One region of the Micromonospora sp. NPDC049203 genome, then DNA from elsewhere that is predicted to be linked to it. Evidence: predicted binding sites of a transcription regulator. Region 1 holds the regulator's gene; the other holds the start of a gene.
The links. Region 1 encodes HrcA, which represses chaperone genes, less so after heat shock. Its sites were predicted from a motif close to GGTTNGCACNCTCNNNNNGAGNGTGCNAACC; they were not measured.

Region 1 (3,405 bases):
ACGTCGTGCGGCCGCTCGTGGATCTCGACGTAGAGGTCACCAGCGGTGCCGCCACCCGGGCCGACCTCGCCCTGCTGGGCGAGCCGGATCCGCATGCCGTCCTCGACCCCGGCCGGGATCTTGACGGTCAGCGAGCGGCGGGTACGCACCCGGCCGTCACCGGCGCACGTCGGGCAGGGGTGCGGGATGGTGGTGCCGTAGCCCTGGCAGACGGTGCACGGCCGGGCGGAGACCACCTGGCCGAGGAAGGTCCGCTGCACCGACTGCACCTCGCCCCGGCCACCGCACGCCTCGCAGGTCGCCAGGTGGGTGCCGGCGGCGGTGCCGGCGCCGGAGCAGGTGGTGCAGAGCACAGCGGTGTCGACGGTGATCGGCGCCTCGACACCGAACGCGGTCTCGTTGAGATCCAGTTCCAGGCGCAGGATCGCGTCCGCGCCGGGGCGGGTACGCGGACGCGGCCCCCGGCTGCCGCCCGCGGCGCCGCCGAAGAACGCGTCCATGATGTCCTGGAAGCCGACGAACGGACCGGCGCCGCCGGGCCCGCCCGGACCGCCCATGCCACCGCCGCCCGGGGCGAGCGGGTCGCCACCCAGGTCGACGATCTGCCGCTTCCGGTCGTCCGAGAGGACCTCGTACGCGGCGTTGATGTCCTTGAACTTCTCCTGGGCCTCCGGGTCCGGATTGACGTCCGGGTGGAACTGCCGCGCCAGCTTGCGGTAGGCGCGCTTGATCTCGTCGTCGGAGGCGTCCCGGCTCACGCCGAGAATGCCGTAGTAGTCCCTGGCCACTGCGTTAGGTGTCCTCATGTTCGTCTCGCGTCGCTCCGGTCGTCGGCCGGAACCGGCCGTCGGCCCTGACTGGTCAGTTCTGGGCCAGCAGTTCGCCCACGTAGCGTGCCACGGCTCTCACCATGGCGATATTGCCGGGGTAGTCCATCCGGGTCGGCCCGAGCACGCCGAGACCACCGACGATCGTGCTGCCCGGTCCGTAGCCGGTGCTGACCACCGAGGCGGCCCGCAGGTTGTCGAATTCGTTCTCGTCGCCGATGAGCACCCGGGTGGTGCTCGGCTCCGTCTCGCCGATCAGCTTGAGCAGTACGACCTCTTCTTCGAGCGCCTCCAGGATGGGCCGCAGCGAACCCTGGAAGTCGAGCAGGCCACCCCGGGTGAGGTTGGCCTGCCCGGCCAGCGCGAGGCGTTCCTCGTGCCGTTCCACGAGGGTTTCCAGCAGCACTGTGGAGAGCGTCGTCATGGCCGGGCGCAGATGCGGCGCGGACTCCTCGACGAGCGCCTGCACCAGCGGCGGCGTCTCGGCGAGCTGGCAGCCGACGAGTTTCTCGTTCACCAGCCGGCGCAGGTCGGTCACGTCGTCGGCGGGCACCGGGGCGGGCAGCTCGACCAGCCGCTGCTCGACCCGGCCGGTGTCGGCGATCATGACGACCATCAGCCGGGTGGTGGAGATCGGCACCAGCTCCAGGTGGCGCACCTTGGAGCGGGCCAGGCTCGGGTACTGCACCACGGCGACCTGCCGGGTGAGCTGCGCGAGCAGCCGGACCGTGCGGTGCACCACGTCGTCCAGGTCGACGGCGCCGACGAGGAAGCGCTCGATCGCCCGACGCTCGGCCGGGCTCAGCGGCTTGACCCGGGAGAGCCGGTCGACGAAGAGGCGGTAGCCGCGGTCGGTGGGCACCCGGCCGGCGCTGGTGTGCGGCTGCCGGATGTAGCCCTCCTCCTCCAGCACCGCCATGTCGTTGCGCACGGTGGCCGGCGAGACACCGAGCTGGTGCCGTTCGACGAGGGCCTTGCTGCCGACCGGCTCCTGCGTGGCGACGTAGTCCTCGACGATCGCGCGCAGCACGGCGAGTTTGCGGTCGTCGAGACCCATGTCCCACCTCCTGACGCAGCTCGGTCGGGCCGGCGCGCGACATCCGCCGGGCGGCTGGCACTCGACTGTAGCGAGTGCCAGTCTACGTCGGCACCCCCGCCGACGCGACGAGCGCCTGACGGACCCGCGGTGCGGCCCGCCACACGGCCCGGCCCGATCGGCCCGAACAGCCGGTCATCGTCGGTCTGTGTCGCTCTGGTGCGAGTTGACCCGTGCACCTACCGTGGCGACCATGACTGAACCTCCTCGCCCACCGGGGGCAGGGGACTACGGACCCCAGCCCGACCCGTCGGCGCCATACGGCTCGTCGCCGGGCAGCGAACCGCCCACCGCTCCACTGTCCGGGGCTCCGGGTGCCGGCGGCTATCCCCCGCCCGGCGACTATCCGCCTCCGGGCGGCTACCCCCCGCCGGGCGGCACGCCCGGCTACGGCGCCGGCTACCCCGCCGGTGGCGGCTACGGCCCCGCCGGATACGCGAACAGCGACGAGAAGACGTGGGCCCTGGTGGCGCACTTCGGCGGCGCGGCCGGTGTCATCGTCGGCGGCGGCCTGCTCGGCTGGGTCGCCCCGCTGATCGCGATGATGACCCGGGGTCAGCAGTCGCCGACCGTCCGCGCCCACGCGGTCTCGGCGCTGAACTTCCAGATCACCTGGACCATCGCCAGCGTGCTCGCCTGGGTGATCACGGTCATCACCTGCGGGATCCTGTTCTTCGTCCCGATGCTGGTCTGGCTGGTGCCGCTGATCTTCGGGATCATCGGCGGGGTCAAGGCCAACGAGGGCGTGCTCTACCGCTATCCGATGACCTACAACTTCGTCAAGTGACACCGCCGGCCGGCCGAGGGGGCGGCCGGCCGGTGCCGGTCACGGCAGCAGGTCGCGTACCACCGCGTCGGCCAGCAGCCGGCCGCGCAGCGTCAGCACCACAAGCCCTCGCGCGTACGCCCCGGCGTCGAGCAGCCCGGCGTCCCGGGCCCGCTCGGCGCCCGTCCGGCCGGCGGCGCCCAGCACGTCCAGCGGCAGCCCGGAGGCGAGCCGCACCCGCAGCATCACGTCCTCCATGTGCTGTTCGTCCGGGCTGAGCTGTTCCCGGGCCAGTGCGGGCGAGGCGCCCTCGGCCAGCCGCGCCGCGTACGCGCTCGGGTGCTTGACGTTCCACCAGCGCACGCCGCCGACGTGGCTGTGCGCCCCCGGGCCCAGGCCCCACCAGTCGGCGCCGGTCCAGTAGAGCAGGTTGTGCCGGCACCGGGCCGCCGCCGAGCGGGCCCAGTTCGACACCTCGTACCAGGAGAATCCGGCCGCGCCGAGCGCCTCCTCCGCGGCCAGGTAACGGTCCGCCGCCACGTCGTCGGAGGGGTACGGCAGCTCGCCCCGGCGCATCCGCGCGGCCAGCCGGGTGCCGTCCTCCACGATCAGGGCGTACGCGCTGACGTGGTCCACCCCGGCGTCGACCACCTGGGCCAGCGAGGTGGCGAAGTCCTCTGCTGTCTCGCCCGGCGTGCCGTAGATCAGGTCCAGGT
Region 2 (3,405 bases), on a different contig from region 1:
GCGGGAGAGGGTGCTCACGGCACCCAGTCTGATCGACCCGCCGGTGCGGCTGCCAATTCCGTCAGCGTTCCGTAAGGACATACGCGTCAGGGCACACCACCTGTCGGCGGTGTGCCCTGACGTCGGGCCGTACTGCTCGGGTCAGAAGCCCGGGCCGTGCTGGTGGCCGTGGCCGTGCGAGTGGCCGTGCCCACCGACGGCCGGCTCCGGCTCGGCCGGCTTCTCCACCACGAGGCTCTCGGTGGTGAGCAGCAGGCCGGCGATCGAGGCGGCGTTGCTGACCGCGTTGCGGGTCACCTTCACCGGGTCGATGATGCCGGACTTGGCCAGGTCGACGTACTCGCCGGTGGCGGCGTCGAGGCCGTGGCCCCAGTCCTGGCCGACGACCTTCTGCACCACGACGTAGCCGTCGTGGCCGGCGTTCTGGGCGATCCAGCGCAGCGGCTCGACCAGCGACTTGCGCACGATCGAGACGCCGACCTTCTCGTCACCGGTGAAGCCCAGGTCGTCGTCGAGCGCCGGCAGGATCTGGGCCAGGGCGGCGCCGCCACCCGGGACCGTGCCCTCCTCGACCGCGGCCTTGGTCGCGGCGATGGCGTCCTCGATGCGGTGCTTGCGCTCCTTCATCTCGACCTCGGTGGCCGCGCCGACCTTGATCACGGCGATGCCGCCGGAGAGCTTCGCCAGCCGCTCGGCCAGCTTCTCCCGGTCCCACTCGGAGTCGGAGGCCTCGATCTCCTTGCGGATCTGCGCGACCCGGTCGGCGACCTCGGCGGCCTGGCCGCCACCGTCGACGACTGTGGTGTTCTCCTTGTCGACCACGACGCGCCGGGCGGTGCCGAGCACCTCCAGGCCGACCTGGTCGAGCTTGTAGCCCAGCTCCGGGGCGACCAGCTCGGCGCCGGTCAGGATCGCCATGTCCTGGAGCATCGCCTTGCGGCGGTCGCCGAAGCCGGGAGCCTTGACCGCGCAGACCTTGACGGTCTTGCGCAGCGCGTTGACCACGAGCGTCGACAGGGCCTGGCCCTCGACGTCCTCGGCGACGATGAGCAGCGGCTTGTTGTTCTGGAGGACCTTCTCCAGCAGCGGCAGCAGCTCCTCGATCGCCGAGATCTTCTGGGTGGTGATCAGGATGTACGGGTCCTCCAGGACCGCCTCCTGCGCCTCCAGGTCGGTGACGAAGTTCGGGGAGATGAAGCCCTTGTCGAACTGGAGACCCTCGGTCACCTCCAGCTCGGTGGTGAGCGCGGAGCCCTCCTCGACGGTGATGACGCCGTCGCGGCCGACCTTCTCCATCGCCTCGGCGATCAGCTCGCCGATCGCGGCGTCCTGCGCGGAGACGGTGGCGACGTGCGCGATCGACTCCTTGCTGGAGACCTCGACGGCCTTGCCGAGCAGCGCCTCGGAGACCTTGGCGGCCGCCGCGTCGATGCCCCGCTTCAGACCGGTCGGGTTGGTGCCGGCGGCCACGTTGCGCAGGCCCTCGCGGACCATGGCCTGGGCCAGCACGGTGGCGGTGGTGGTCCCGTCGCCGGCGACGTCGTTGGTCTTGGTCGCCACCTCCTTGACCAGCTGCGCGCCGAGGTTCTCGTACGGGTTGGTGAGCTCGATCTCCTTGGCGATGGTCACGCCGTCGTTGGTGATCGTGGGCGCACCGAACTTCTTGTCCAGGACGACGTTGCGCCCGCGCGGGCCGAGGGTGACCTTCACCGCGTCCGCGAGGGCGTTGACACCGTGCTCGAGCAGGTGCCGGGCATCGTCCGAGAAGCTGAGGATCTTCGCCATCAGTATCCCTTCGAAGCGACGTTGCCCCGGCCCGGCGAGCCGGACCGGGGCAACGACACTGATCGGTTGCTTACTTCTCGATGACCGCGAGGACGTCGCGGGCGGAGAGCACCAGGTACTCCTCGCCGGCGTACTTGACCTCGGTGCCGCCGTACTTCGAGTAGAGGACGGTGTCGCCGACCTTCACGTCGATCGGCACGCGGTTGCCCTTGTCGTCGATCCGGCCCGGGCCGACAGCGAGGACGGTGCCCTCCTGCGGCTTCTCCTTGGCGGTGTCGGGGATCACGATGCCCGAGGCGGTGGTGGTCTCGGCCTCGTTCGCCTGGACCACGATGCGGTCCTCGAGCGGCTTGATCGCAACCTTGGTCGCGGTAGTCACGGGCATACCCTCCCGGGTACTTGGTGTCGTTGCCGGCCGGCACGCCGACCAGCGTCAATCTGCCACATGCCACCGGGCGGGGCCGTCGTCGCGGGTGCCGGTCCGCCTGGCGCTCAACCCCCGGGCACGAGGCTCGGGCGTTGGCACCCTCAGGGTGAGAGTGCTAATCGCAGGTTATTCCTCGGCTAGCACTCCGTCAAGGAGAGTGCCAACGCGTCGCCCTCCGTGTCGCGCCGGAACCGGCCCGGGAGAATGGGCGCGTGGATCTCGACCAGCTCGCCGTGCTGCGTACCCCCGAGGGGTCGGCGGCGCTCGCCGCGGCCGGGCGGGTGGCCGGCGGCGACCCGCTGGCGGCGGCGGCCGCGCTGCGCTCGGCCGGGATCCCGGGCGACCTCGCCGCCGCCGCGCTCACCCAGGCGGAGCTGCGCCGCCGGGCGGCGGGCAAGTTCGGCCCGGCCGCCGCCGGGATGTTCCTCACCCGGGCGGGACTGGAGCAGGCCACCCGCCGCGCGGTCGCCGACCGGCGGGCCGCGCGGCTGCGGGCCGCGGGCGTGACCACGCTCGCCGACCTGGGGTGCGGCCTGGGCGCCGACGCGCTCGCCGCGGGCCGCGCCGGCATCCGGGTGTACGCGGTGGAGGCCGACCCGCTGACTGCCGCGATGGCCGCCGCGAACGCCGAGGCGGCCGGGCTCGCCGGCCTGGTGACTGTCGAGTGCGGCGACGCGACGGCCTTCGACGTGACGGGTGTCGACGCCGTGTTCTGCGATCCGGCGCGGCGGCGGGCCGGCACCGGGCGGCGCGTGTTCGACCCGAACGCCTACTCGCCACCGTGGGACTTCGTCACCGGCCTGGCCGCGCGGGTGCCGCGCACAGTGGTCAAGGTGGCGCCCGGGCTGGACCACGCGCTGATCCCGGCCGGCGCCGAGGCGGAGTGGGTGAGCGTGGACGGCGACCTGGTCGAGGCGGCGCTGTGGTGCGGCGAGCTGGCCGGCGTCCCCCGCCGAGCCACCCTGCTGCGCGAGAAGGAAGGGCCCCTTCTTAACGCCTCCGGTAGTAAAAGGGTCCCTTCCTATCACCTCACCGGCACCGGCGCGGCCGAGGCGGAGGTGGGGCCGGTCCGGCGCTTCCTGTACGACCCGGACCCGGCGGTGGTCCGCGCCCACCTGGTCGCCGAGCTGGCCACCGACCTGGACGCCACGCTCGCCGACCCGTCGATCGCCTACCTGTACGCCGACGAGGCC

Region 2: groES (co-chaperone GroES) is a predicted target of HrcA. The motif match lies at 2,303-2,333, and genes of this name have one in related genera.

The regions. Positions count from the first base shown of each region.
Region 1 is NZ_JBICSV010000007.1:59,244-62,648, reverse strand. It holds gene dnaJ (molecular chaperone DnaJ) at 1-788, opposite strand, end outside; gene hrcA (heat-inducible transcriptional repressor HrcA) at 862-1,884, opposite strand; gene ACGFIA_RS19920 (DUF4870 domain-containing protein) at 2,117-2,710, shown strand; gene hemW (radical SAM family heme chaperone HemW) at 2,750-3,405, opposite strand, start outside.
Region 2 is NZ_JBICSV010000003.1:651,297-654,701, reverse strand. It holds partial or broken gene ACGFIA_RS12170 (molybdopterin-binding oxidoreductase) at 1-81, opposite strand, end outside; gene groL (chaperonin GroEL) at 142-1,785, opposite strand; gene groES (co-chaperone GroES) at 1,856-2,170, opposite strand; gene ACGFIA_RS12155 (methyltransferase domain-containing protein) at 2,425-3,405, shown strand, end outside.